One region of the Paenibacillus sp. PvP094 genome, then DNA from elsewhere that is predicted to be linked to it. Evidence: a T-box and tRNA genes for the amino acid it is inferred to sense, from the RefSeq annotation. Region 1 holds a T-box; the other regions hold tRNA genes.
What was found. A T-box is a leader RNA that pairs with one kind of tRNA and senses whether it is charged. The one in region 1 lies ahead of tyrS (tyrosine--tRNA ligase), so its partner is inferred to be a tRNA-Tyr.

Region 1 (9,657 bases):
TGGGGAACTGTAGACGAACTGAGAGCACTGGCGGACTATACGCTGGAACGGCATTTTCCTGACATTCCTTTAGATCATAACCGTTACTTGAACTTCCTCCGGGAAGTCATCAAACGACAGGCTTCGCTGATAGCCAAATGGCAGAATGTTGGATTTATACATGGTGTCATGAATACGGACAATATGGCCATCAGTGGAGAAACGATAGATTACGGCCCTTGTGCATTTATGGATGCTTATAATCCGGCTACAGTCTTTAGTTCAATCGATACGCAAGGCCGTTATGCCTACGGCAATCAACCCTATATTGCGGGCTGGAATCTGGCTCGTCTTGCCGAGACATTACTGCCGCTGCTGCATGATAATGAAGATGTGGCCATACAGATTGCACAGGATGCCATTTCCCAATTTTCAGAGCAGTATCATCATGAATGGTTATCCGGCATGCGTGCCAAGCTGGGATTATTGACAGAAGAGGACGAAGATGAAACGCTGATGAAAGATCTTCTGGAACTGATGGAAAAGCAATCGGCGGACTTCACGAATACGTTCTTAGCTTTGACTTTTGATAAGTGGGAGAACTCGAATCTGAACGAAGCACCGGAATTTGCGGAATGGAACGAACGCTGGAAAGCCAGACTGGGCCGGCAGTCTGAATCAAAAGAGGCTGTAGAGCAATTGATGAAGAGCAGCAATCCTGCAGTCATCCCACGGAATCATAGAGTGGAAGAAGCGCTCGAACGGGCAGAGAATGATGGGGATTATAGCGTAATGAATCAGCTGCTAGCCGTTCTCCGGAAACCTTACGCACATACACCGGAACAGGAAGAATACGCCACATTGCCGGCGACCTGTGATCCATCTTATCGGACATTTTGCGGAACCTGATGGGAGTGCAGATTCAGCATTCAGATTGAACATTTCAGATTAAAAAATACAATCATGAGTTGCAATAGGTACCTTGCGAGTACAACAAGCAACCTGGTGATCACGAAGAAGCTGCCACCGGCAGCTTTTTCATGATCAGGTCATGGGGAATGCAATTTAAATGAATTACAGGTGGTGAGCTGCCATGTCAGATGTTTTAACCAAACAGGAATTAGCAGTCAAGCTGCTTGAACTGTTATCCCTAACAGACTTTGACCAAGAACAGAGCAATACATATGTTAACCGTCTATTGGAGCCTTTCAAATGGGAAGGTGTGCCTTATGTTGAAATGGAAAGTGGAACCTATATCGTCACCATCTATGAACGTGGAATGCCCATGTTGGAGAAAAAGTTGAAGCAGACCGAGATGGTTATCTACTGGCTGCTGGAGGATATTATTTTTACCACGGTGCATGTGGAGATGTTGAAAAAATATGATGTTGATAATATCAACACGCATTTGAAATATACGAGCGAAGTGATACATGAAATGGATCGCAACGTAACGAACGCTTTTCAGCAATTGGGAGAACCCTATTTGCACTGGCATCAAATCGGTAAACGCCAGGAACTGGAGAGCATGCAGCCTAGGGGAAGGGATGAAGGGCATGACTAATCAAGATATCAATGATGTATGGTATGATTATGCGTTGAAGTTTGTAGACAAAAAGAACAAACAAGAACAGGGATGGTCGGGATTAACATCCGAGGAACAGGAGATTGCAGCCCTATGGCTGTTGGAAGTAGACGTATATAACGGTGGGTTCATTCAATTTTTCTGCAACTGGGGAGAAGAAGCATATCTTCATGTTTTGCGGGCATTACATACGATTGGTGCGAACCAGGTGCTGGGCAATATTCAGGAGCAGTATCGCTTGATAGAGCATTTGGCGGATGATGAACGGCTTACAGCATTATGGGACATTCCCCGTTTACTCACGACAGAAGAGGAACTAAGGTTGGATACTCTGGATCAGCGATTGTGGGATAACGAGGATCAAATTGCGGAGAAGGCATACACGCATTATCATAGGAAGCTGAATATAGAGGCATAGTATAAAAGATCAGAGTCTCTTTTGCTGTACTGTGAGCAGATTAAATACAGGCTCTTGCAATGGGTTGAACGTTCGGCTATACTGGCTATAATCTAATACATGAATTACGTTGATGGAGCGCAGTAGCGGCTTTGTCCCTGTTACAGAAAGTCAGGGGTTGATGGAACCTGATACATACAAGGGCTGCGAATTACACTCTGGAGTACTTGGGTAATGCCAAGCGGAATGGGCAAACGATATATTGCCAAAAGCGGTATGGATGATGCGTAAGCATCTGTTCATGCAAGTTGGGTGGTACCACGGTTATGATAATCGTCCCTATGTCTAATGAAGACAAGGAGGCGATTTTTTTGTGTCCAAAAAAGCTGCTCCCATCTGTATCTTTGACCATTAACGTAGTCCATGACTGAAGAACGATTAGAAGAGAAAGGGGTTGTTTGGGTTGAATATTATTGATGAACTTGAATGGCGTGACGCCATAAACCAACAGACGGATGCGGAGGGGCTGCGTGAGCTGACCGAAACCAAGTCGATATCCTTGTACTGTGGGGTTGACCCTACTGGAGACAGTATGCACATCGGTCACCTGATTCCGTTCATGATGCTGAAACGTTTTCAACTAGCGGGACATCGTCCGGTAATCCTGATTGGGGGGGCAACGGGTACAATTGGTGACCCAAGTGGACGTCAATCCGAGCGTTCGCTGCAAACACTGGAACAGGTCCAAGAGAACGTTAATAAGCTGACAGCACAGATGAAAAAATTGTTTGTAACCGAAGGCGACAACCAGGTTCGCATGGTAAACAACTACGACTGGACACATCAAATTAACGTCATCGAGTTTTTGCGTGATTACGGGAAAAACTTCAATCTTAACACGATGCTGGCAAAAGATGTCGTGGCAAGCAGATTGGAAGGCGGAATCTCGTTCACCGAGTTTTCCTACCAGATCCTGCAGTCTCTGGATTACCATCACCTGTTCAAAAACGAGGACGTGCAGCTGCAAATCGGTGGTTCGGATCAATGGGGCAACATCACGAGCGGTCTGGATCTGATTCGCAAGAAAGAAGGATCTGAAGCAAGAGCATACGGTTTGACGATCCCTCTGATGCTCAAAGCGGATGGTACGAAGTTTGGTAAAACAGCTGGCGGCGCGATCTGGCTGGATCCGGAGAAAACGACACCGTTCGAATTCTACCAGTTCTGGGCGAATACGGATGATCGCGATGTCATCAAGTACCTGAAATACTTCACCTTCCTCAGCAAAGAGGAGATTGAAGCTTTGGCTGAAAAGGTAGAGACTGAGCCGCACAAACGTGAAGCGCAGAAGGCACTCGCCGAAGAAATGACAAAATTCGTTCACGGCGAAGAGATGCTGGAGCAAGCTAAACGTATTACCGCAGCCCTCTTCAGTGGAGATATTCGCTCCCTGACAGCCGATGAGATCGAGCAGGGCTTCAAGGAAATGCCTACATTTGAAACAGACGGCGAAGCCAAAAACATCGTGGACTGGCTGGTGGATCTGGGCCTTGAGCCATCCAAACGTCAAGCACGTGAGGATGTCACCAAAGGTGCGATTTCTATGAACGGAGAGAAGATTACAGAGCTGGAATTCACAGTGTCTGCGGAGCATGCAATTGGTGGCAAGTTCATCATTATTCGTAAAGGCAAGAAGAACTACAGCCTTGTGAAATTGAAGTAGGAACGTACCGTATCATGAATATCTTGGGAAGAACAACGTTAGTTTAAATTCCCAGGATATTCATAACTCTTAAGTAAACAAAAGGGCCGTCTCCACTAATGTCAATGACATTAGGGAGACGGCCCTTTAACAATTCATCCGCAAATAATTGATTTGATTATTGATTCACAATGGCTGTAATCTCTTCGTCCAGATCAAGCCTGACGTTTTCACGGTAAGCCCGGATGTTGTATTCGCTGTGCAGGTAGCGCAGGATCGCTTCTATCATGTTGGATTCAACCAAGTATTGACTACGGCCTTGAATCCAGACTTCAGCGGAGTATCCCGTATCTTCTTCCCAGCTCAGTTCAACATTGACATCGGTCGGGCGCACACCTTTGCGTTCAGCCATGTGAAGACAGATTGCATTAACAATCTCATCCATGCTTAGAACCATAATGATTAATACCGTCCGTTTCTGTTGCGGTCATCATCATCACGATCGTTGCGGCGGTCATAACGACCATCTGCAGCCGGTTTACGGCGATTCGTGATCGCTCTGAAGAGTGCCATTGCCAGCATCACAATCAGCATAATTGCAGCGACGTTGACAAGCAATCCAAGAATGTTTCCGAGGGCTCCCATGCCGCCGAACAATCCGCCGAACAGCATACCTGCCAGACCACCCAGCATCATGCCTTTCATGAATCCACCGCCACCGCCGAAGAATCCCCCACGGTTCGTTGCAGCTGCACCAGTACCCGATTTGTTCGAGTTCGATTGGCTCACATTATTATTGTCGGATTTCTTAGGTGTGTTGGTATAACTTTTCGTACCTGACTTGAAACCGCCACCACGTCTTGCGTCAGCAGAATCCGGATTTGCTACGCCAACTGTTGCGAACAACAGAGTGAAAGCCATAAAAACCATCATCAGATGTTTAATTCCAAATTTTTTCTTCATTGTAAAGATCGTAACCCCCCGATTAAATTGTGTGATTAGCCCTAAAAATGGGCCTTACTCATGTAATACGGTCAAAAAGCAGGAACGTTTCAAATTTTGTTTAATTTTCCGAAATAATCGGACAAGGGTCCTGAATGGCTGCCTGACCATCGAGCAGCTGAGTCACCCAGTTGCACCATTCCAGGCCGGTCTGGGCATTCATTAATCCCTTTTGAACCAAAATGTAGCTCCCAAATTCCCGGTTGCCTACGCGGAGGTTATCTTGAGGGATGCGGGACTTCAGATCCTCGAAATAACGGATGCGCTCCATAAACCAGTTTTTGCGCTCATTCAGAATGCGTCTCATGCTTCCATCTTCGGCAATGCCGACACACAAAATCCGCAAATTGAATTCGTCACGCGTTACCGGAGCAGTAACAGGAGTGATCATCCATCCGAGCAGCTTCTCAATACCTTTTTCCGTGACTGCATACATTTTTTTGTCCGGTTTGTCAGACTGTTGCACCCAGCGGGAAGATAATAGTTCATCATTTTCCATCTTGGACAGGAGCGGGTAGATCTGACTGTGTTTGGCTTGCCAATGAGGCTGGATTTTCAGCATCAGATCGTAACCAGACGACTCCTCGCGGGTAAGCAGCCCGAGCAATCCGTAGGAAAGTATGTTCATGCACATGTCTCCTTAATATTAGGGCTAGGCCAGTGAAAACAATGAATATTGCCATCAATGACCGCTTTCATAAAAGTGTACACTGAAACTGTATGGTTTGACAACCTGACAGCATAACTGCCTCAATTTAGACAAAAAAAGAGTGCGGACCCTGAGGTCCGCACCCAAAACCATTTAGAGAGATGCCTGTTACTCGTACCCTTCAACTACAAGCTCAAGCTGGCCTGTGGAGGAATCGATAATCATGCCGTGAACGGGTACTCCCTGTGGAAACAGGGGATGATTTTTGATGACTCCTACAGTATGTTTTACCCCTTCATCAACACTGTTAAACCCTCGAAGCCAATTGTTCAAATTGATTCCGGAGTTGTCCAGAGCATTGATGACTTCCTTGGATACGCCGCGGTCAAGCATGTGACCAATCATTGTGTCTGCTTGCAAAGATGCCATACCGCACTCGGTGTGACCGACAACAACAACTTCGTCTGCCCCGAGCTCATAGATAGCTACAAGCACGCTTCGCATAACAGAACCGAAAGGTTGAGAGATAATGGCGCCTGCCGTTTTAAGGATTTTAACCTCACCATTCTTCAAATTCATCGCTTTAGGCAGCAGTTCCACCAGACGGGTGTCCATGCATGTGATAATTGCCATTTTTTTAGTTGGAAACTTACCGGCCGTATACTTTTCGTATTCTTTCGTCTCGACAAATGATTTGTTGTACGCCAAAATCTCTTGAATGTTGTTCATGTCCATTGCCTCCTGTTATCCAAATACGATGAGCACGGCTGCTGCATCGGTATGCAGCCTGTCCTACGCCCTGCTCTTGATTATACCACGGTCAGCAAACGGCATGATATCTTATGAATAAGAATCTAGCCATTTACCTCTGTTAAAAGTTGATTATACGCATTGCAAAAAGTATCATCAATAGGGAGTCTAAACTTTTTTTGGAGAGGTGAACGATAACAATGGAAGAACAAACCCTGAAACATCTGGAACCATTTCTTAATTTGGCCAGCAAAATCAAAAGTTATCACGAAGCCATTGGTTTGCTTCATTGGGATCTGCGCACTGGTGCGCCGAAGAAAGGCGTTCCGACTCGTTCGGAAACCATTGGCATGTTATCTACCGAAGCGTTCAAGCTTCAAACTTCGGCTGAGATGAAAACCTATTTGGACACGCTGACAAAACCAGAGGTGTTGAATCAACTGGATGATATAAATCGCCGTCTGGTATTGGAATGCAAAAAGGAATACGATCGGAGCCAATCCGTCCCGCCTGAGAAGGTTCAAGCATATACGGTGCTTACGGCCAAATCGGAAACGGCATGGGAAGATGCCAAGCATAATAGCGATTTTGAAGGCTTTTCCCCGTATTTGACAGAGATCGTGAAACTCAAACAGGAGTTCATCGACTACTGGGGTGTGAAAGACACACGCTATGATACGCTGCTTGATATGTATGAGCCGGATCTGACCGTAGAGAAAGTAGATGCGGTATTTGCCCGGTTGAAAGCACGTTTGGTGCCGCTGCAGGAAAGGATCAATGCTTCCGAAAACAAGCCGAATACGGAGTTCTTAAACCAGCTGTTTGATACGGATCAACAGGAAAAATTCAGTTTGTTCATTTTGGGACAGATGGGTTATGACTTTGATGCCGGAAGACTGGATGAGAGTGTGCATCCGTTCGCGACAGGACTTAACCCGGGGGATGTGCGAATCACGACGAATTACTTGCAGGATGATGTGGCGAGCGCGGTATTCAGTTCTTTGCACGAAGGCGGACACGCTCTATATGAGCAAAATATTGACGAAAGTCTGGCAGGTACCCTTCTGGCTGAAGGAACGTCGATGGGTATTCATGAATCCCAGTCCCGTCTGTGGGAAAATATGATTGGCCGCAGCCGTCCGTTCTGGACTCGCTATTATCAAGACTTGCAGCAGCATTTTCCGCAATTGAGCGATGTGGCTCTGGAAGATTTCTACCGTGCGATCAACCGCGTCGAAAGTTCCCTGATTCGAATTGAAGCAGACGAGCTGACGTATAATCTGCACATTATCATCCGTTATGAGATTGAAAAAATGCTGTTCAATGAGGGACTGGAAGTCAAGGATTTGCCGGAAACCTGGAACGCCAAGTACAAAGAATATTTAGGCATCGTTCCTCCAAACGATGGTGTAGGTGTGCTTCAGGATGTTCACTGGTCCGGTGGCGATTTTGGTTATTTCGCATCGTATTCACTCGGCAATATGTATGCCGCTCAGATTCTACATACGCTGCGCCAGGAACTGCCGGAGTTTGACTCTTATATTGCTGAAGGCAATCTGATACCGATCAAGGAATGGTTAACGGACAAGATTTATCGTTACGGCAAGAGCCGTACGCCATCCGAATTGATTCTCGCTGTGACAGGTGAGGAACTAAACCCGGATTATCTGGCGGACTACCTGGAAGCAAAGTATACCGAGATTTACAAACTGTAGTTGTACAATCACATACCACGAAGCAGGTACTAGAGAGAGCCGGGCATATGCCCGGCTCTTTTTTGGTGTGCAAGTTCTTAACCTTTTGATGGGCAGCGGCATATTCATAGTAGAGAGAAACTGCTGAAACCAGCGAAGGAGGGAAACAGCATGAAATACACGCCCTGGTTCATCCGTGCCATCGTTATATTGCTGATTATCATTGTAGCGCTCACGAGCTGCAACCGAGAGAAAAACGAAGCGAAAATTACGATTGGCGAGGTGACGCGTTCGGTATTTTACGCACCGGAGTATGTAGCCGTAGCTCAAGGTTTTTTTGAAGAAGAGGGACTGGAGGTCGAGATCCAGACAACGGCTGGTGGTGACAAAACGATGGCTGCCTTGCTCGCGGGCTCCGTGGATATTGCCCTGGTCGGAGCAGAGACATCTATCTACGTCTATCAGCAGGGAGCGGAAGATCCGGTCATTAACTTTGCCCAGCTAACCCAGACAGACGGAACATTTTTGTTTGCACGAAGTGCGGAAGGCAGCTTTGATTGGGATCAGCTGAACCAAAGTACATTTCTCGGACAACGCAAAGGCGGGATGCCGCAAATGGCTGGAGAATTCACGTTGAACAAACACGGCATTGATCCGCAGAATGATCTGGAATTGATCCAAAATGTCGATTTTGCCAACATTGCTTCTGCATTTGCGTCGGGTACCGGAGATTATGTACAGCTGTTTGAACCACAGGCGTCAATCTTTGAACAGGAAGGCCGCGGGAAGGTCGTTGCATCGTTTGGAACGGAGAGTGGACATTTGCCTTATACGGTGTTCATGACAAAACAAAGCTACATCAACGATAACAAGGAAATGGTACAGAAATTTACAAATGGGCTGCACAAAGCACAGGTCTGGGTAGATTCCCATTCGGCTGAAGAGATTGCCGAGGTCATCCTCCCTTACTTTAAAGACATCGATCAATCCATTCTCGTAAGTAGTATTAATCGCTATAAAGAGCAGGGGACGTATGCAACAGATCCGATTATTGATGATGAAGAATGGGAACAATCTGCTGGACGTCATGAGTGCGGCTGGAGAACTCGAACAACGGGTGGATTCCAAAGCGATTGTCGACAACACCTATGCGGAACAAGCAGCATCTGTGAAGTAACCAGGCATTCAGGAAAGGAAGTGATCGCCATGCCTGAATCCGATACGGTGATTAGACTGGAAGGGATTTCGCAAGTGTATGTCAATGAGCGTGAAGCCTCATTGGTCATCGAAGACCTGAGCCTTCAGGTTAAACAAGGCGAATTTGTCAGTCTTGTTGGTCCGAGCGGGTGTGGCAAAACAACATTGTTGTCCATCATCGCCGGGCTGCTCACGCCAACCGCGGGAGAGGTGAAAGTTAAAGGGAAACTGGTTGAAGGTCCTTCTGCCCAGATTGGCTATATGCTGCAGCAGGACTATCTGTTTCCATGGCGTACCATTTTGGACAATGCATTGATCGGACTTGAATTGACGGGCAGGCTGGATGAACGGAGTCGTAAACGAACAAGCGAGCTGCTTGCAGAGATGGGCCTTGCTGGAACAGAGAATTTGTATCCTTCCGAACTATCTGGGGGCATGAGGCAGCGTGTCGCACTCGTGCGGACGCTTGCAACCGATCCATCCTTACTGCTTCTGGATGAGCCATTCTCTGCACTGGACTATCAGACCAAGCTGCAGCTGGAGGATCTGGTGTCAGATACGCTCAAGGAAACGGGAAAAACCTCGGTGCTGGTCACCCATGACCTGTCCGAAGCGATTGCAGTGAGTGACCGCGTTATTGTGCTGGACCGCAATCCTGGACGAATTCGGAAAGAGTTTATCATTCCGGAAGCCATTCGGAAA
Region 2 (9,657 bases), 1.4 Mb from region 1:
GGAGCCCTTAATGGATATTACGCTAGTTAACGAGGCTCAGGATTGGCTGGTCGATCATGCGGGGTTATATCTTAACACGGACTTCCCTTTGGCTCTTCCCATGCGAGATTTGTTGTCCAAAACCCTGACCTCTGGCTGGCAGCTGATTCCATCATCTGTATTTAAACATAATGAACAGGATTTCCCGTCCGGATGTAACTATCATATCGTGCTCGGCAGATCCATCTCGTTTATGAATGCACCCGCTGACTCAGCTTTAATTGGCGGAATTCCTGCATGCTCATTGCATCATTCTATTGTATCTGAATCCGTTGACATGGATATGTCTGCTTCAGAATTGATTATTGTGAACAGGGAACAGCGTATTCTTGTTCACCCCGATCCTATGTATATTGGACAACCCTTATCGGCAATGAACATCGAAGATATTGAATCTAAAATGGACATGAGCGAATTGCTCTCTCCGAATATGTCTGCTGCTTCAAAGGAATACCACGAGGTTCGAATTGCCGATACAGAATATTCCTTAACCTTCGCTAAGACACCGTTAAAGGGATGGACTTATATTTTAATTACACCCATGAATGTCCTATCCCAAGAGTATGTTGAGATTGGACTGTATACCTTGTCTGTCGGCGTAATACTCCTTCTACTCTCCATATTAATCGTATGGTTAGGTTCAAGGCGTTTGCATATCCCCATACGGAACCTGCTATCGCAGCTAGGAATTACTGACAGAGTTTTATCGAATCATTTACGATCTCAAGATGAATTCGAGCAGATCAAGACCCATATTACCCAGCTTTCAGCTTCTCGATCCCAGATGGAGTATAAATTAAATCAATACGTTTTGCAGACACGCACTCAGTATATGATAAATATGCTTCTAGGTAAGTGCTCACCTGGCATGCTGCACCAAAACTTGAGCGAACTAGGCTACAGAGATCATCTTATTGAGTGGCAACAAATAGCCGTATTGACCCTACAGATCGATTTAGCAAGTCAAACGAAGTATGATCATCACGATCTCGATCTCCTGTTATTTGCCGTTCAGAATATAGTGGACGAATCCATCGATAAGGATCGACAGCTCCTTCCGATCATTGTGGAACAGACTGTAGTAACCGTAATAGGTTCTATCCAAATGGACAACTCTGTATTTTCAAATGAACTTTACGAAATAACTGAGCTGCTGTACCATCGAGTGAGCGAAGTTTTGAATCTTCAGCTGAATATCCGTTTCAGCCAACCATACTCTTCCTTTTCAGAAATACACCTGGCGTATATTGAAGCCATGAAGCTGTTACAGCAGCAGACCATATCAGGAGCTAGCGTCAAACAAAATGAGGAAGCCTCAATTTACTCTTCCTTGTGGACGCTACCTTACCCTGAGTCCCTCGAATATCGTCTTATGCAATCGATTCAATCTGCAGATGAGGCAGAAGCTTCCGTACTATTACAACAGTTGCTCCAGCGTGTGTATCATATGGAATGGACAGAGGAAGAATACCAGGTTGCTTTAACTCGATTATTGATGCACATATTACAAATGATGCAGGAATCAGGTATACGACTTGGGCAGATCTCTTCAGGGCACAGCCCAATGATTAACGAACTGCTCGCTCTGCAAACGGCTGCCGATATCGAACAATGGTTTATTTACCGTATCATTAGACCGGTTATTGGCATTTTCAGAGAAAGGCATTATGCACAGCATCAGCAGATCTCGGAAAGAATGATTGCCATCATCCATCAGGAATACGATACCGATCTGACACTCGAAGAGTGTGCTTGTAGGCTCCATTATAATGCGAGCTATTTGAGTACTGTGTTCAGCAAAGAAACAGGCTACGCATTCAGTGAATATTTGTCACAGTATCGGTTCAAGATGGCCCGAAAATGGTTGGATGAAACCGAGCTAACCATTAAGGATATTGCTGCTCGGCTACGTTACAACAACCCGCAGAACTTTATCCGTTCATTTCGAAAATGGGAGGGAATCACTCCAGGTCAGTACCGGGAACGTAGACAGAAGCCTCTTCGCTCTTCCATGGAATAATTGTTTGTAATAACGAATGAAAAAGGAGCAGATGGTCTGCTCCTTTTAATGATTCGCGCATGGTTTATTTCTTATTTTATTGCTTAGCTTCTTTCTTACGAACAATCTTCATATTCTGTTGGTCCAGCTGAATTAGTATTTTTCCGAACCTGCCGCCACGTAGGAAGTTAACCACGCCATCTGGATAGGCACTTCGGATATAGTGCTCTGCCTTGTATAGTGAGTCTGTGTCCGTAGGCAATCCATAGGTGTTTAGCCATTCCTGTAGATGATCTACAACTTGCTGAACAGGCATCTCAATGGTGTTGACTTCATTAGTAATTAACGACGTATACGCGTAACCCTTCAAGAATAGCAGCTGTTGTATGTATCCCATATCTCCCGAACGGTAAGGCGGATTAACATGAAGTACCTCTTTAAACTCGTCTATTAACGTATGCACTCTCGGGCCGGCCATAGCACTGATATAAACGTATTTGCGAGCACTTTGAATTGCCTGTTCAACGGTTTCCCAATCAGACATTGCGGGGCACATGGAAGCAAAGGCAAAATCATATTTCTGTTCCCAGCCTTTCTCCTGAATCGATATTTCTTCAAACCGTTCAGGAACGATCTCAATTTTAGATGCTAATGTATTCGGGATTGTCTCTTTCATCAAAGAAATAAGCAGTTCAGAAGGTTCGACTGCAGTGACAGTTGCCCCCTTTTCTGCAAAAGGAATTGTAAAAATGCCTGAAGCCGCTCCAATGTCCAAAATGGATAACTCACTGAAGTCTACGCCTTGATTCTCAATCCAGCTCATGATGCGCTCGGAACGCTTCTTACCTTCTTCTGTGAAGGATTGATGATGATAGTCTCGTGCCCAGCGTTCAAATGCTTCTTCCGTTTCGAATGGCGCACTCTTTTTCTTATATCTTGGATTCCTCGGCCGCTGCTTCCACGCCTCTTCCCAGATCGATAGATCAAATAATAGTTCTGAATAATTAACTGAATTGTTCTCCTCAGACACTTTTTGCTCAAGCATTTCGTTTCACTCCGTTCTATGTAATAAAATTGAAAGTTCACCAGAAAGGATCTTCTCTTTTTAAACCAATAAAAGTATCTCAACACTGTTTAGCCAATATCACAATGGCTCCATATCAAAGACTTTATTTATCTACAATATATTTAATTTATTTATACGTCAACCTCATAGTTTGGACTATTCATCAATTGCGAGAAATAAAGTAATAAAAATAACCCTGTGAATTGTCTAAGCAATCCACAGGGTTATACGTTATACCGGCGAGAGGACTCGAACCTCCACGGTTTCCCACTCGATTTTGAGTCGAGCGCGTCTGCCATTCCGCCACGCCGGCATATCATGTTGTAGTATATTTTTAGTAAATATACTGGAGGCGCCACCCAGATTCGAACTGGGGATAAAGCTTTTGCAGAGCTGTGCCTTACCACTTGGCTATGGCGCCATATTTTTGGAGCGGACGACGGGAATCGAACCCGCGACCCTCGCCTTGGCAAGGCGATGCTCTACCGCTGAGCCACGTCCGCAAAATGGCTGGGGATATAGGATTTGAACCTATGCATGACGGAGTCAAAGTCCGTTGCCTTACCGCTTGGCTAATCCCCAATAAAAACAAAGGGGCGATCGAGGGGAATTGAACCCCCGAATGCCGGATCCACAAACCGGTGCGTTAACCACTTCGCCACGATCGCCATATGCGTTATTACTTAAAAAAAGTTAATTGGCAGGGGCAGCAGGAATTGAACCCACACCAACGGTTTTGGAGACCGTTGTTCTACCTTTAAACTATGCCCCTAAAAACTGGTGGAGGATGATGGATTCGAACCACCGAACCCGTAAGGGAGCAGATTTACAGTCTGATGCGTTTGGCCACTTCGCTAATCCTCCATAGTGGTGCCGGCGAGAGGACTTGAACCCCCAACCTACTGATTACAAGTCAGTTGCTCTACCAGTTGAGCTACACCGGCGTATTAAGTTGTAGTGATAATGGTGGCTCGGGACGGAATCGAACCGCCGACACGAGGATTTTCAGTCCTCTGCTCTACCGACTGAGCTACCGAGCCATAATAAAGTCTACTCATGAACGTTGCACTTTATCCAGGGCGTCGGTGCCATATATCAGACTTAGTGAACAGATTCCTCATGTAGGGTAAAAATGGCGGAACCGACGGGATTCGAACCCGCGATCTCCTGCGTGACAGGCAGGCATGTTAGGCCAACTACACCACGGTTCCAGATCACTTTCTGTAAAGAAAGTATAAATATTGCGGGGGCAGGATTTGAACCTGCGGCCTTCGGGTTATGAGCCCGACGAGCTACCGGGCTGCTCCACCCCGCGTCGTTATAAAAGTTATATGGTGGAGGCTGAGGGGCTCGAACCCCCGACCCTCTGCTTGTAAGGCAGATGCTCTCCCAGCTGAGCTAAGCCTCCGAACAACACATTTATGATCTTAACATAAAACTGTTGTTAAAATCAACCTCTTTTTTGAGGTGAAATTAGTGACCCGTAGGGGATACTCTCACTTCGTTCGAGACTGCGTAGCAGTTGCTAACGATGATTATCCTCCGACGAACCTTTGGGATTCTCATCCCCTTGATGCTTTAGAAGTAAAGCTATGACCCGTAGGGGATTCGAACCCCTGTTACCTCCGTGAAAGGGAGGTGTCTTAACCCCTTGACCAACGGGCCTTACTATGGCGGAGAGAGAGGGATTCGAACCCTCGAGACGCTTGTGGCGCCTACACGATTTCCAATCGTGCTCCTTCGGCCAACTCGGACACCTCTCCATATGGCTCCCCGAACAGGACTCGAACCTGTGACAACTCGATTAACAGTCGAGTGCTCTACCAACTGAGCTATCAGGGAATATTATTCAGAGATCATTCTCTGAAAACTAGATCCGAAACGAAACTTGCGATCAAAACCTGCAATTTGGATAAGCCCTCGACCGATTAGTACTGGTCAGCTCCATGCATTGCTGCACTTCCACCCCCAGCCTATCTACCTCGTCGTCTTCAAGGGGTCTTACATACTGGGAAATCTCATCTTGAGGGGGGCTTCACGCTTAGATGCTTTCAGCGCTTATCCCGTCCGTACATAGCTACCCAGCGGTGCTCCTGGCGGAACAACTGGTACACCAGCGGTACGTCCATCCCGGTCCTCTCGTACTAAGGACAGCTCCTCTCAAATTTCCTACGCCCACGACAGATAGGGACCGAACTGTCTCACGACGTTCTGAACCCAGCTCGCGTACCGCTTTAATGGGCGAACAGCCCAACCCTTGGGACCTACTTCAGCCCCAGGATGCGATGAGCCGACATCGAGGTGCCAAACCTCCCCGTCGATGTGGACTCTTGGGGGAGATAAGCCTGTTATCCCCAGGGTAGCTTTTATCCGTTGAGCGATGGCCCTTCCATGCGGTACCACCGGATCACTAAGCCCGACTTTCGTCCCTGCTCGACTTGTAGGTCTCGCAGTCAAGCTCCCTTATGCCTTTGCACTCTTCGAATGATTTCCAACCATTCTGAGGGAACCTTTGGGCGCCTCCGTTACTCTTTAGGAGGCGACCGCCCCAGTCAAACTGCCCACCTGACACTGTCCCCGTACCCGCTGAGGGCACCAGGTTAGAACCTAGATACGATCAGGGTGGTATCCCAACGGTGCCTCCACACAAGCTGGCGCTCATGCTTCAAAGGCTCCCACCTATCCTGTACAGATCGTACCCAAATTCAATATCAAGCTGCAGTAAAGCTCCATGGGGTCTTTCCGTCTTGTCGCGGGTAACCTGCATCTTCACAGGTATTAAAATTTCACCGGATCTCTCGTTGAGACAGCGCCCAAGTCGTTACGCCATTCGTGCGGGTCAGAATTTACCTGACAAGGAATTTCGCTACCTTAGGACCGTTATAGTTACGGCCGCCGTTTACTGGGGCTTCGGTTCACAGCTTCGGGATTACTCCCTAACCGCTCCCCTTAACCTTCCAGCACCGGGCAGGCGTCAGCCCGTATACTTCGCCTTACGGCTTCGCACAGACCTGTGTTTTTGCTAAACAGTCGCTTGGGCCTTTTCACTGCGGCCCCCTCGTGCTATTCACACTACCGGGGCACCCCTTCTCCCGAAGTTACGGGGTCATTTTGCCGAGTTCCTTAACGAGAGTTCTTCCGCGCGCCTTAGAATTCTCTTCTCGCCTACCTGTGTCGGTTTGCGGTACGGGCACCTTCATCTGGCTAGAGGCTTTTCTTGGCAGTGTGAGATCATGACCTTCGCTACTGTAATTTTCACTCCCCATCACAGCTCAGCCTTAATGATGTGCGGATTTGCCTACACATCAGCCTCACTGCTTGGACAGGCATCCATCAGCCTGCGTCACTACCCTACTGCGTCCCCCCATCGCTCGTAACGATTTACGGTGGTACAGGAATTTCGACCTGTTGTCCTTCGACTACGCCTTTCGGCCTCGCCTTAGGTCCCGACTTACCCTGAGCGGACGAGCCTTCCTCAGGAACCCTTAGGCTTTCGGCGGATCAGATTCTCACTGATCTTTTCGTTACTCATACCGGCATTCTCACTTGTATAATGTCCAGCGCTCCTTACGGTACACCTTCAACCCTTATACAACGCTCCCCTACCCCTGATGCAAAGCATCAAGCCATAGCTTCGGTGGTGTGTTTAGCCCCGTTACATTTTCGGCGCAGAGTCACTCGACCAGTGAGCTATTACGCACTCTTTCAATGGTGGCTGCTTCTAAGCCAACATCCTGGTTGTCTGTGCAACTCCACATCCTTTCCCACTTAACACACACTTGGGGACCTTAGCTGATGGTCTGGGCTGTTTCCCTTTTGACAATGGATCTTAGCACTCACTGTCTGACTCCCGGAAGTAAGTCTATGGCATTCGGAGTTTGACTGAGCTTGGTAACCCTTGCGGGCCCCGCACCCAATCAGTGCTCTACCTCCACGACTCTGTTTTCCGAGGCTAGCCCTAAAGCTATTTCGGGGAGAACCAGCTATCTCCGAGTTCGATTGGAATTTCTCCGCTACCCCCACCTCATCCCCGCACTTTTCAACGTGCGTGGGTTCGGGCCTCCAGTGCGTGTTACCGCACCTTCACCCTGGACAGGGGTAGATCACCCGGTTTCGGGTCTACGTCCACGTACTATGTCGCCCTATTCAGACTCGCTTTCGCTGCGGCTCCGGCTCTTCACCTTAACCTTGCACGGGAACGTAACTCGCCGGTTCATTCTACAAAAGGCACGCCATCACCCCTAAAATGGGCTCTGACTTCTTGTAAGCACACGGTTTCAGGTTCTATTTCACTCCCCTTCCGGGGTGCTTTTCACCTTTCCCTCACGGTACTGCTTCACTATCGGTCGCTAGGAAGTATTTAGCCTTGGCAGATGGTCCTGCCGGATTCATACGGGGTTTCACGTGCCCCGCACTACTCGGGATCCGTCTCGGAGGGAACCAACTTTCAATTACAGGGCTTTTACCTTCTTTGGCGGGCCTTTCCAGACCTCTTCATTTAACCGGTTCCTTTGTAACTCCATGTGAGACGTCCCACAACCCCAGAGAGCAAGCTCTCTGGTTTGGGCTGTTCCGCGTTCGCTCGCCGCTACTGACGGAATCACTATTGTTTTCTCTTCCTCAAGGTACTTAGATGTTTCAGTTCCCCTGGTATGCCTCTGCATAACCTATGTATTCAGTTATGAGTAACTGGATATTACCCCAGCTGGGTTTCCCCATTCGGACATCCCCGGATCAAAGCTTGCTTACAGCTCCCCGAGGCAGTATCGTTGTTCGCCACGTCCTTCATCGGCTCCTAGCGCCTAGGCATCCTCCGTGTGCTCTTAGTAGCTTAACCAATTCGCTCGTGTTCGAGCTGTCTCTTCCCTTGGTTTGCTTGCGCAAATCCAAAAGTCGTTCCATTCGATCACTCGCTCATACAGTATCACTAATATTTGAAACTTGTTTTAACACAAGTTCAGCTAAAAGGAATGTTCTAATTCGCAATTTTCGTTTCGATATCTAGTTTTCAAAGAACAAGCTCCATGCAAAAGCAAGCTGTTTTGAGAGTTTGAGCTCTCAAAACTGAGCAACGAGTGAGTTAAAAGCTTTACGAAGTAAAGCTCGCTTCGGAAGCATACTTCCTGAAGACTTTTTGAATGTTTCCGCTACGGGAAACGATTCTCCATAGAAAGGAGGTGATCCAGCCGCACCTTCCGATACGGCTACCTTGTTACGACTTCACCCCAATCATCTATCCCACCTTCGGCGGCTGGCTCCTTGCGGTTACCCCACCGACTTCGGGTGTTATAAACTCTCGTGGTGTGACGGGCGGTGTGTACAAGACCCGGGAACGTATTCACCGCGGCATGCTGATCCGCGATTACTAGCAATTCCGACTTCATGCAGGCGAGTTGCAGCCTGCAATCCGAACTGAGACCGGCTTTTTAGGATTCGTTCCACCTCACGGCTTCACAGCCCGTTGTACCGGCCATTGTAGTACGTGTGTAGCCCAGGTCATAAGGGGCATGATGATTTGACGTCATCCCCACCTTCCTCCGGTTTGTCACCGGCAGTCACCTTAGAGTGCCCATCCGAAGTGCTGGCAACTAAGATCAAGGGTTGCGCTCGTTGCGGGACTTAACCCAACATCTCACGACACGAGCTGACGACAACCATGCACCACCTGTCTCCTCTGTCCCGAAGGAAAGCCCTATCTCTAGGACGATCAGAGGGATGTCAAGACCTGGTAAGGTTCTTCGCGTTGCTTCGAATTAAACCACATACTCCACTGCTTGTGCGGGTCCCCGTCAATTCCTTTGAGTTTCAGTCTTGCGACCGTACTCCCCAGGCGGAATGCTTAATGTGTTAACTTCGGCACCAAGGGTATCGAAACCCCTAACACCTAGCATTCATCGTTTACGGCGTGGACTACCAGGGTATCTAATCCTGTTTGCTCCCCACGCTTTCGCGCCTCAGCGTCAGTTACAGCCCAGAGAGTCGCCTTCGCCACTGGTGTTCCTCCACATCTCTACGCATTTCACCGCTACACGTGGAATTCCACTCTCCTCTTCTGCACTCAAGTCATCCAGTTTCCAGTGCGATCCGGGGTTGAGCCCCGGGATTAAACACCAGACTTAAATGACCGCCTGCGCGCGCTTTACGCCCAATAATTCCGGACAACGCTTGCCCCCTACGTATTACCGCGGCTGCTGGCACGTAGTTAGCCGGGGCTTTCTTCTCAGGTACCGTCACTCCTTGAGCAGTTACTCTCAAGGACGTTCTTCCCTGGCAACAGAGCTTTACGATCCGAAAACCTTCATCACTCACGCGGCATTGCTCCGTCAGGCTTTCGCCCATTGCGGAAGATTCCCTACTGCTGCCTCCCGTAGGAGTCTGGGCCGTGTCTCAGTCCCAGTGTGGCCGATCACCCTCTCAGGTCGGCTACGCATCGTCGCCTTGGTGAGCCGTTACCTCACCAACTAGCTAATGCGCCGCAGGCCCATCCTCAAGTGACAGATTGCTCCGTCTTTCCAGCTTCCTTCAGGCGAAAGAAGCAAGTATTCGGTATTAG
Region 3 (9,657 bases), 2.7 Mb from region 1:
ACATCCGGACGGATATCTTTCAAGTGAATATAGGCAATCCGGTCATAATGCTTACGCAGCAGAGCAAGTGGATCAGCTCCCCCGTAGTAGGCATGACCCGTGTCATAAAGCAAGTAAACGAGAGTAGGATCGGTCAATTCCATCAACCGGTCGATCTCCTCCGGCCGTTCCACTACGGTGCCGCCATGGTGATGGTATGTCAGTTTCAATCCATGTTCTCGTGCAATGGCACCAGCCTCGTTCAACCCTTCAGCAAGGATGTGCCACTCGGATTCACTGAGTCTTAGCACTTCCTTCTCATGCGGAGTCCGCCGTGGATCAAAATGCAGGGAACCCCCGACCTCTGCTGTACTAATGACCGTACTACCCATCGATTGCAGAAACTCCGTGTGTCTGCGATAGCTGTCCAGCTCTGATTTCCGGTATGCCGGGTCGGAGAGCAATACCGACTTCCACTGGGAAACGAGACGGATATTGCGCTTATCTAATTCCTCACGCAGTGCGGCTGGATCCGTTGGATATTTGCGCCCCATCTCCGTACCAGTCAGTCCGAGTCGCTGAATATCATCCAAAATCTGCTCACACGTCGTGTTGTCTCCATGCTCCTTCACATCCTCGCCGACCCAGTTGATCGGATGAATCCCGAGCTGAAATGGCAGCTTGTTCATGGCTCCACGTCTCCTTTATTTGAGTTCAGCATCTTGTCTGTTCAGATATACGGTGCTGAATTAAATGAGATTTACTTTGGCACGGCTGGCTTGCATTGCATGATGAGCATTTACCACCTTTTCTTCCGTTGATACTTCCGGCACGCCAACATTCCACCAGGATTCATATCCTCCTGCATTTGTCCCTGGTACAACCGGAATCTCGATAAGTGTCGTCACGCTCTCATTCCTAGCATCCCTGAGCGCCTGCTCCAGCTGCTCTGCTGTTTCCGCTCGATATGCTTGTGCTCCCAGACTGCGGGCATGTGCTGCAAAATCCATCGGCATGTAATCCCCTGTCAGTCGTCCACTCTCCGATTCCCTATAACGAAACTCGTTGCCGAATCCGTCACTGCCGTGCTCACGCTGCAAATTATGAATGCATTGGAATCCATTGTTATTGAATAGCAAAATGGTGAACTTCTTCTGTTCCTGCAGGCTGGTCACCAACTCGGAATGCAGCATCAGGTAACTACCGTCACCAACCATGGCATATACTTCCCGATCCGGCTCTGCGAGCGCTGCTCCAAACGCACCACTCACCTCATAGCCCATACAGGAGAAGCCGTATTCCATGTGATACGTCTTCGGTGCTGCTGCTCGCCACAGGCGATGCAAATCTCCGGGCAGGCTTCCTGCCGCACACACGATGATGGAAGATGGATCAATGGTCCGATTAATAATTCCAACGGCGGTGGTCTGTGCCAAGCCGGCTTCGTGCTTTAGTTCATACAACCGATCTACTTCTCGGTTCCATTCACCCCGCAGATCAGCAACCTCGGATGGGCCGTAGCCGCTACGGTATCCCCGTTCCTGCATTGCCGTTTTCAGGGCTTGCAGACCTTCCCGTGCATCTGCCAGGATGGCTTCCCCGCCCAGCTTGGCTGCATCCATACCGTTCAGGTTTAGGTTGATAAATGTCACTTCAGGATGCTGAAAAGCGGATCGGGACGCCGTCGTGAAATCCGAGAACCGGGTGCCGACGCCGATCACAACATCTGCTGCTCTCGCAAGTCGGTTTGCCGCCAGAGAGCCTGTAACCCCGATGGCCCCCACGTTGAGTGGATGGTCCCAGGACAGTGCACTTTTGCCAGCCTGGGTCTCGGCAACCGGAATGCCAAATGCCTCGGCGAAGGCAGCAAGCTGAACAGACGCCTCGGAATACAACACACCGCCGCCAGCAACCAGCAGCGGCTTCCTGCCACGGGCCAGCTGTTCCGCAGCCCGTTCAATGGCTGCCTGAACCGGGGGGCGGCGGTCCAGGTAATGCACCTTGCGGGCGAAGAACGCTTCCGGGTAGTCGTACGCCTCTGCCTGCACATCCTGCGGCAGTGCCAGCGTTACCGCTCCCGTCTCCGCTGGATCCGTGAGAACACGCATTGCCTGTGTTACAGCAATCATTAACTGTTCAGGACGTACAATGCGATCCCAATACTTGCTGACCGCTTTAAATGGGTCTGTAGCCGAGACGGTATAATCACTGCTCACCTCAAGCTGTTGCAGTACTGGGTCCGGCTCACGTGTGGCAAAGTTATCTCCAGGAAGCAGAAGTACAGGAATCCGGTTCACGGTCGCTGTTGCAGCTGCGGTAATCATATTCAACGCACCTGGGCCGATCGATGTGGTACACGCGTATATTTGTCTGCGATTCTTCTGCTTGGCATATGCCGCTGCAGTGTGTACCATACCCTGTTCATTCTTGCCTTGCATGTACGTCAGACTTCCTGGGCTGCGTTCCAGTGCCTCTCCTATTCCTGTAACATTACCGTGTCCGAAAATACCGATAACACCCTTCACGAATTTGGTCTCAACACCATCTACGGAAATATACTGCTGATCCAGATAGCGGAGCAGTGCCTGGGCCATGGTCAGCCGGATCGTTGTCATGGATTTCGTCTCCTTTCCCTTTACGGGTAAAGCGCTTAATCTGCGTTAAGTTTAAGCGCCTTACCCGTAAAGGTTAAGCGCTTAATTGGTATAGTATTACATCATGGCTAAACAGGCAAGATATTTTTGTAAGCGTTTTATAAAAAATGAGGGCTACTCTGATCTATAAGCTGCCAATCAACATATCACAGGGTGAGTTGTATTTGTTCAAGTTCAAAAGGATGTAATTGCAGAGAGTATGTAGTCTGGTGAAAACCCTAAAAGCACAAAAAAAAGAGATGATCATGATCATCTCTTTTTTCTCTATATCGGTAAGCGGGTGATGGGAATCGAACCCACGCTATTAGCTTGGAAGGCTAAAGTTCTACCATTGAACTACACCCGCGTAAAATAATATCGGGATGACACGATTTGAACATGCGACCCCCTGGTCCCAAACCAGGTGCTCTACCAAGCTGAGCTACATCCCGTTATGTTATACCGGCGAGAGGACTCGAACCTCCACGGTTTCCCACTCGATTTTGAGTCGAGCGCGTCTGCCATTCCGCCACGCCGGCATATGAAGTTATAAATGGCGCGCCCTGAGAGATTCGAACTCCCGGCCTTTTGATTCGTAGTCAAACGCTCTATCCAGCTGAGCTAAGGGCGCATATTTAATTGGAGCGGACGACGGGAATCGAACCCGCGACCCTCGCCTTGGCAAGGCGATGCTCTACCGCTGAGCCACGTCCGCGTATAAGGGATGCGCGTGGAGGGACTTGAACCCCCACGTCAAAGACGCTAGATCCTAAGTCTAGTGCGTCTGCCAATTCCGCCACACGCGCATATATAAAAGTGAGTCATGAAGGGCTCGAACCTTCGACACCCTGATTAAAAGTCAGGTGCTCTACCAACTGAGCTAATGACTCATAAAACTGGTGGAGGATGATGGATTCGAACCACCGAACCCGTACGGGAGCAGATTTACAGTCTGATGCGTTTGGCCACTTCGCTAATCCTCCAGGATTAAAAGGTGGCTCGGGACGGAATCGAACCGCCGACACGAGGATTTTCAGTCCTCTGCTCTACCGACTGAGCTACCGAGCCTTATTAAATTTTATAAATTAATGGCGGAACCGACGGGATTCGAACCCGCGATCTCCTGCGTGACAGGCAGGCATGTTAGGCCAACTACACCACGGTTCCAGGCATTAATGGTGCCGGCGAGAGGACTTGAACCCCCAACCTACTGATTACAAGTCAGTTGCTCTACCAGTTGAGCTACACCGGCGTATATGGTGGAGGCTGAGGGGCTCGAACCCCCGACCCTCTGCTTGTAAGGCAGATGCTCTCCCAGCTGAGCTAAGCCTCCATATCTATGACCCGTAGGGGATACTCTCACTTCGATCGAGACTGCGTAGCAGCTGCTAACGATGATTATCCTCCGACGAACCTTTGGGATTCTCATCCCCTTGATGCTTTAAAAAGTAAAGCTATGACCCGTAGGGGATTCGAACCCCTGTTACCTCCGTGAAAGGGAGGTGTCTTAACCCCTTGACCAACGGGCCTTACTGGCTCCCCGAACAGGACTCGAACCTGTGACAACTCGATTAACAGTCGAGTGCTCTACCAACTGAGCTATCAGGGAATGGTGGAGCCAAGCGGGATCGAACCGCTGACCTCCTGCTTGCAAGGCAGGCGCTCTCCCAGCTGAGCTATGGCCCCATGTTTGTTTACCCCACAAAGTGAAGTATAGCTTCGAGGTTTATTCCGATTACTTTCCGGGGACCCCGTAATTGTCTTAAAACTTATATGGTGGGCCCTGGTGGACTCGAACCACCGACCTCACCCTTATCAGAGGTGCGCTCTAACCAACTGAGCTAAGGGCCCTTAACAAAAACTCGAAAAAAAATACCCCAGTGGGGTCTCGCTTGGCAGCGTCCTACTCTCCCAGGACCCTTCGGTCCAAGTACCATCGGCGCTAGAGGGCTTAACGGTCGTGTTCGGGATGGGTACGTGTGGAACCCCTCCGCCATCGCCACCAAACGATGCTGCTATACTCAGAGATCATTCTCTGAAAACTAGATCCGAAACGAAATTTGCGATCAAAACCTGCAATTTGGATAAGCCCTCGACCGATTAGTACTGGTCAGCTCCATGCATTACTGCACTTCCACCCCCAGCCTATCTACCTCGTCGTCTTCAAGGGGTCTTACATACTGGGAAATCTCATCTTGAGGGGGGCTTCACGCTTAGATGCTTTCAGCGCTTATCCCGTCCGTACATAGCTACCCAGCGGTGCTCCTGGCGGAACAACTGGTACACCAGCGGTACGTCCATCCCGGTCCTCTCGTACTAAGGACAGCTCCTCTCAAATTTCCTACGCCCACGACAGATAGGGACCGAACTGTCTCACGACGTTCTGAACCCAGCTCGCGTACCGCTTTAATGGGCGAACAGCCCAACCCTTGGGACCTACTTCAGCCCCAGGATGCGATGAGCCGACATCGAGGTGCCAAACCTCCCCGTCGATGTGGACTCTTGGGGGAGATAAGCCTGTTATCCCCAGGGTAGCTTTTATCCGTTGAGCGATGGCCCTTCCATGCGGTACCACCGGATCACTAAGCCCGACTTTCGTCCCTGCTCGACTTGTAGGTCTCGCAGTCAAGCTCCCTTATGCCTTTGCACTCTTCGAATGATTTCCAACCATTCTGAGGGAACCTTTGGGCGCCTCCGTTACTCTTTAGGAGGCGACCGCCCCAGTCAAACTGCCCACCTGACACTGTCCCCGTACCCGCTAAGGGCACCAGGTTAGAACCTAGATACGATCAGGGTGGTATCCCAACGGTGCCTCCACACAAGCTGGCGCTCATGCTTCAAAGGCTCCCACCTATCCTGTACAGATCGTACCCAAATTCAATATCAAGCTGCAGTAAAGCTCCATGGGGTCTTTCCGTCTTGTCGCGGGTAACCTGCATCTTCACAGGTATTAAAATTTCACCGGATCTCTCGTTGAGACAGCGCCCAAGTCGTTACGCCATTCGTGCGGGTCAGAATTTACCTGACAAGGAATTTCGCTACCTTAGGACCGTTATAGTTACGGCCGCCGTTTACTGGGGCTTCGGTTCACAGCTTCGGATTGCTCCTAACCGCTCCCCTTAACCTTCCAGCACCGGGCAGGCGTCAGCCCGTATACTTCGCCTTACGGCTTCGCACAGACCTGTGTTTTTGCTAAACAGTCGCTTGGGCCTTTTCACTGCGGCCCCCTCGTGCTATTCACACTACCGGGGCACCCCTTCTCCCGAAGTTACGGGGTCATTTTGCCGAGTTCCTTAACGAGAGTTCTTCCGCGCGCCTTAGAATTCTCTTCTCGCCTACCTGTGTCGGTTTGCGGTACGGGCACCTTCATCTGGCTAGAGGCTTTTCTTGGCAGTGTGAGATCATGACCTTCGCTACTGTAATTTTCACTCCCCATCACAGCTCAGCCTTACGATGTGCGGATTTGCCTACACATCAGCCTCACTGCTTGGACAGACATCCATCAGTCTGCGTCACTACCCTACTGCGTCCCCCCATCGCTCGTAACGATTTACGGTGGTACAGGAATTTCGACCTGTTGTCCTTCGACTACGCCTTTCGGCCTCGCCTTAGGTCCCGACTTACCCTGAGCGGACGAGCCTTCCTCAGGAACCCTTAGGCTTTCGGCGGATCAGATTCTCACTGATCTTTTCGTTACTCATACCGGCATTCTCACTTGTATAATGTCCAGCGCTCCTTACGGTACACCTTCAACCCTTATACAACGCTCCCCTACCCCTGATGCAAGCATCAAGCCATAGCTTCGGTGGTGTGTTTAGCCCCGTTACATTTTCGGCGCAGAGTCACTCGACCAGTGAGCTATTACGCACTCTTTCAATGGTGGCTGCTTCTAAGCCAACATCCTGGTTGTCTGTGCAACTCCACATCCTTTCCCACTTAACACACACTTGGGGACCTTAGCTGATGGTCTGGGCTGTTTCCCTTTTGACAATGGATCTTAGCACTCACTGTCTGACTCCCGGAAGTAAGTCTATGGCATTCGGAGTTTGACTGAGCTTGGTAACCCTTGCGGGCCCCGCACCCAATCAGTGCTCTACCTCCACGACTCTGTTTTCCGAGGCTAGCCCTAAAGCTATTTCGGGGAGAACCAGCTATCTCCGAGTTCGATTGGAATTTCTCCGCTACCCCCACCTCATCCCCGCACTTTTCAACGTGCGTGGGTTCGGGCCTCCAGTGCGTGTTACCGCACCTTCACCCTGGACAGGGGTAGATCACCCGGTTTCGGGTCTACGTCCACGTACTATGTCGCCCTATTCAGACTCGCTTTCGCTGCGGCTCCGGCTCTTCACCTTAACCTTGCACGGGAACGTAACTCGCCGGTTCATTCTACAAAAGGCACGCCATCACCCCTAAAATGGGCTCTGACTTCTTGTAAGCACACGGTTTCAGGTTCTATTTCACTCCCCTTCCGGGGTGCTTTTCACCTTTCCCTCACGGTACTGCTTCACTATCGGTCGCTAGGAAGTATTTAGCCTTGGCAGATGGTCCTGCCGGATTCATACGGGGTTTCACGTGCCCCGCACTACTCGGGATCCGTCTCGGAGGGAACAGACTTTCAATTACAGGGCTTTTACCTTCTTTGGCGGGCCTTTCCAGACCTCTTCGTTTAACCGGTTCCTTTGTAACTCCATGTGAGACGTCCCACAACCCCAGAGAGCAAGCTCTCTGGTTTGGGCTGTTCCGCGTTCGCTCGCCGCTACTGACGGAATCACTATTGTTTTCTCTTCCTCAAGGTACTTAGATGTTTCAGTTCCCCTGGTATGCCTCTACATAACCTATGTATTCAGTTATGAGTAACTGGATATTACCCCAGCTGGGTTTCCCCATTCGGACATCCCCGGATCAAAGCTTGCTTACAGCTCCCCGAGGCAGTATCGTTGTTCGCCACGTCCTTCATCGGCTCCTAGCGCCTAGGCATCCTCCGTGTGCTCTTAGTAGCTTAACCAAATGCTCAATGAGCAAAAGCAATCTACCGTTTTATTGAAACTTGTTTTAACACAAGTTCAGCTAAAAGGAATGTTCTAATTCGCAATTTTCGTTTCGATATCTAGTTTTCAAAGAACAAGCTCCATGCAAAAGCAAGCTGTTTTGAGAGTTTGAGCTCTCAAAACTGAGCAACGAGTGAGTTAAAAGCTTTACGAAGTAAAGCTCGCTTCGGAAGCATGCTTCCTGAAGACTTTTTGAATGTTTCCGCTACGGGAAACGATTCTCCATAGAAAGGAGGTGATCCAGCCGCACCTTCCGATACGGCTACCTTGTTACGACTTCACCCCAATCATCTATCCCACCTTCGGCGGCTGGCTCCTTGCGGTTACCCCACCGACTTCGGGTGTTATAAACTCTCGTGGTGTGACGGGCGGTGTGTACAAGACCCGGGAACGTATTCACCGCGGCATGCTGATCCGCGATTACTAGCAATTCCGACTTCATGCAGGCGAGTTGCAGCCTGCAATCCGAACTGAGACCGGCTTTTTAGGATTCGTTCCACCTCGCGGCTTCACAGCCCGTTGTACCGGCCATTGTAGTACGTGTGTAGCCCAGGTCATAAGGGGCATGATGATTTGACGTCATCCCCACCTTCCTCCGGTTTGTCACCGGCAGTCACCTTAGAGTGCCCATCCGAAATGCTGGCAACTAAGATCAAGGGTTGCGCTCGTTGCGGGACTTAACCCAACATCTCACGACACGAGCTGACGACAACCATGCACCACCTGTCTCCTCTGTCCCGAAGGAAAGCCCTATCTCTAGGACGGTCAGAGGGATGTCAAGACCTGGTAAGGTTCTTCGCGTTGCTTCGAATTAAACCACATACTCCACTGCTTGTGCGGGTCCCCGTCAATTCCTTTGAGTTTCAGTCTTGCGACCGTACTCCCCAGGCGGAATGCTTAATGTGTTAACTTCGGCACCAAGGGTATCGAAACCCCTAACACCTAGCATTCATCGTTTACGGCGTGGACTACCAGGGTATCTAATCCTGTTTGCTCCCCACGCTTTCGCGCCTCAGCGTCAGTTACAGCCCAGAGAGTCGCCTTCGCCACTGGTGTTCCTCCACATCTCTACGCATTTCACCGCTACACGTGGAATTCCACTCTCCTCTTCTGCACTCAAGTCATCCAGTTTCCAGTGCGATCCGGGGTTGAGCCCCGGGATTAAACACCAGACTTAAATGACCGCCTGCGCGCGCTTTACGCCCAATAATTCCGGACAACGCTTGCCCCCTACGTATTACCGCGGCTGCTGGCACGTAGTTAGCCGGGGCTTTCTTCTCAGGTACCGTCACTCCTTGAGCAGTTACTCTCAAGGACGTTCTTCCCTGGCAACAGAGCTTTACGATCCGAAAACCTTCATCACTCACGCGGCATTGCTCCGTCAGGCTTTCGCCCATTGCGGAAGATTCCCTACTGCTGCCTCCCGTAGGAGTCTGGGCCGTGTCTCAGTCCCAGTGTGGCCGATCACCCTCTCAGGTCGGCTACGCATCGTCGCCTTGGTGAGCCGTTACCTCACCAACTAGCTAATGCGCCGCAGGCCCATCCTCAAGTGACAGATTGCTCCGTCTTTCCAGCTTTCTTCAGGCGAAGGAAGCAAGTATTCGGTATTAGCTACCGTTTCCGGTAGTTGTCCCAAGCTTGAGGGCAGGTTGCCTACGTGTTACTCACCCGTCCGCCGCTAAGTATCAAGGAAGCAAGCTTCCTATCAACTCCGCTCGACTTGCATGTATTAGGCATGCCGCCAGCGTTCGTCCTGAGCCAGGATCAAACTCTCCAATAAAGTATTGAAAAGAGCGATTAGCTCATTTTAAATCTGACGAGATTAAAAATCTCATTGTTGATCTTGCAAGCAAGATCATTTACTCACTCGTTGTTCAGTTTTCAAAGATCAAACGTCGTTTGCATCCGAGTGTTGTTCTCTTCAGCAACTTTTATATCTTATCATGTCCGAACCAATTTGGCAAGCACTTTTTTTGAAGCTTCTTTCGAAGCTTGTT

Region 2: it has a tRNA-Tyr gene. The T-box ahead of tyrS (tyrosine--tRNA ligase) is inferred to sense a tRNA for this amino acid. The anticodon was not compared.
Region 3: it has a tRNA-Tyr gene. The T-box ahead of tyrS (tyrosine--tRNA ligase) is inferred to sense a tRNA for this amino acid. The anticodon was not compared.

What each region holds. Positions count from the first base shown of each region.
Region 1 covers NZ_JBEPOM010000001.1:4,499,682-4,509,338, forward strand. Annotated here, with positions in the region: gene ABIC22_RS20755 (protein adenylyltransferase SelO) at 1-888, shown strand, start outside; gene ABIC22_RS20760 (Imm63 family immunity protein) at 1,073-1,543, shown strand; gene ABIC22_RS20765 (DMP19 family protein) at 1,536-1,982, shown strand; T-box leader at 2,083-2,305, shown strand; gene tyrS (tyrosine--tRNA ligase) at 2,425-3,684, shown strand; gene ABIC22_RS20775 (YxcD family protein) at 3,842-4,120, opposite strand; gene ABIC22_RS20780 (hypothetical protein) at 4,126-4,626, opposite strand; gene ABIC22_RS20785 (PadR family transcriptional regulator) at 4,727-5,293, opposite strand; gene ABIC22_RS20790 (beta-class carbonic anhydrase) at 5,483-6,043, opposite strand; gene ABIC22_RS20795 (carboxypeptidase M32) at 6,265-7,779, shown strand; partial or broken gene ABIC22_RS20800 (ABC transporter substrate-binding protein) at 7,930-8,935, shown strand; gene ABIC22_RS20805 (ABC transporter ATP-binding protein) at 8,965-9,657, shown strand, end outside.
Region 2 covers NZ_JBEPOM010000001.1:3,081,045-3,090,701, reverse strand. Annotated here, with positions in the region: gene ABIC22_RS14280 (helix-turn-helix domain-containing protein) at 1-2,059, shown strand, start outside; gene ABIC22_RS14275 (class I SAM-dependent methyltransferase) at 2,136-3,083, opposite strand; tRNA gene ABIC22_RS14270 (tRNA-Leu) at 3,339-3,417, opposite strand; tRNA gene ABIC22_RS14265 (tRNA-Cys) at 3,452-3,525, opposite strand; tRNA gene ABIC22_RS14260 (tRNA-Gly) at 3,533-3,607, opposite strand; tRNA gene ABIC22_RS14255 (tRNA-Gln) at 3,612-3,686, opposite strand; tRNA gene ABIC22_RS14250 (tRNA-His) at 3,700-3,772, opposite strand; tRNA gene ABIC22_RS14245 (tRNA-Trp) at 3,803-3,876, opposite strand; tRNA gene ABIC22_RS14240 (tRNA-Tyr) at 3,883-3,968, opposite strand; tRNA gene ABIC22_RS14235 (tRNA-Thr) at 3,973-4,048, opposite strand; tRNA gene ABIC22_RS14230 (tRNA-Phe) at 4,069-4,144, opposite strand; tRNA gene ABIC22_RS14225 (tRNA-Asp) at 4,238-4,315, opposite strand; tRNA gene ABIC22_RS14220 (tRNA-Met) at 4,346-4,419, opposite strand; tRNA gene ABIC22_RS14215 (tRNA-Val) at 4,437-4,512, opposite strand; tRNA gene ABIC22_RS14210 (tRNA-Glu) at 4,698-4,769, opposite strand; tRNA gene ABIC22_RS14205 (tRNA-Ser) at 4,776-4,867, opposite strand; tRNA gene ABIC22_RS14200 (tRNA-Asn) at 4,871-4,946, opposite strand; rRNA gene ABIC22_RS14195 (23S ribosomal RNA) at 5,013-7,941, opposite strand; rRNA gene ABIC22_RS14190 (16S ribosomal RNA) at 8,275-9,657, opposite strand, start outside.
Region 3 covers NZ_JBEPOM010000001.1:1,766,087-1,775,743, forward strand. Annotated here, with positions in the region: gene iolE (myo-inosose-2 dehydratase) at 1-668, opposite strand, end outside; gene iolD (3D-(3,5/4)-trihydroxycyclohexane-1,2-dione acylhydrolase (decyclizing)) at 729-2,594, opposite strand; tRNA gene ABIC22_RS08265 (tRNA-Gly) at 2,909-2,979, opposite strand; tRNA gene ABIC22_RS08270 (tRNA-Pro) at 2,991-3,064, opposite strand; tRNA gene ABIC22_RS08275 (tRNA-Leu) at 3,073-3,151, opposite strand; tRNA gene ABIC22_RS08280 (tRNA-Arg) at 3,167-3,243, opposite strand; tRNA gene ABIC22_RS08285 (tRNA-Gly) at 3,253-3,327, opposite strand; tRNA gene ABIC22_RS08290 (tRNA-Leu) at 3,338-3,418, opposite strand; tRNA gene ABIC22_RS08295 (tRNA-Lys) at 3,430-3,502, opposite strand; tRNA gene ABIC22_RS08300 (tRNA-Tyr) at 3,510-3,595, opposite strand; tRNA gene ABIC22_RS08305 (tRNA-Phe) at 3,608-3,680, opposite strand; tRNA gene ABIC22_RS08310 (tRNA-Asp) at 3,702-3,779, opposite strand; tRNA gene ABIC22_RS08315 (tRNA-Thr) at 3,789-3,864, opposite strand; tRNA gene ABIC22_RS08320 (tRNA-Val) at 3,870-3,945, opposite strand; tRNA gene ABIC22_RS08325 (tRNA-Glu) at 4,070-4,141, opposite strand; tRNA gene ABIC22_RS08330 (tRNA-Asn) at 4,146-4,221, opposite strand; tRNA gene ABIC22_RS08335 (tRNA-Ala) at 4,223-4,298, opposite strand; tRNA gene ABIC22_RS08340 (tRNA-Ile) at 4,387-4,463, opposite strand; rRNA gene rrf (5S ribosomal RNA) at 4,503-4,619, opposite strand; rRNA gene ABIC22_RS08350 (23S ribosomal RNA) at 4,693-7,617, opposite strand; rRNA gene ABIC22_RS08355 (16S ribosomal RNA) at 7,889-9,440, opposite strand.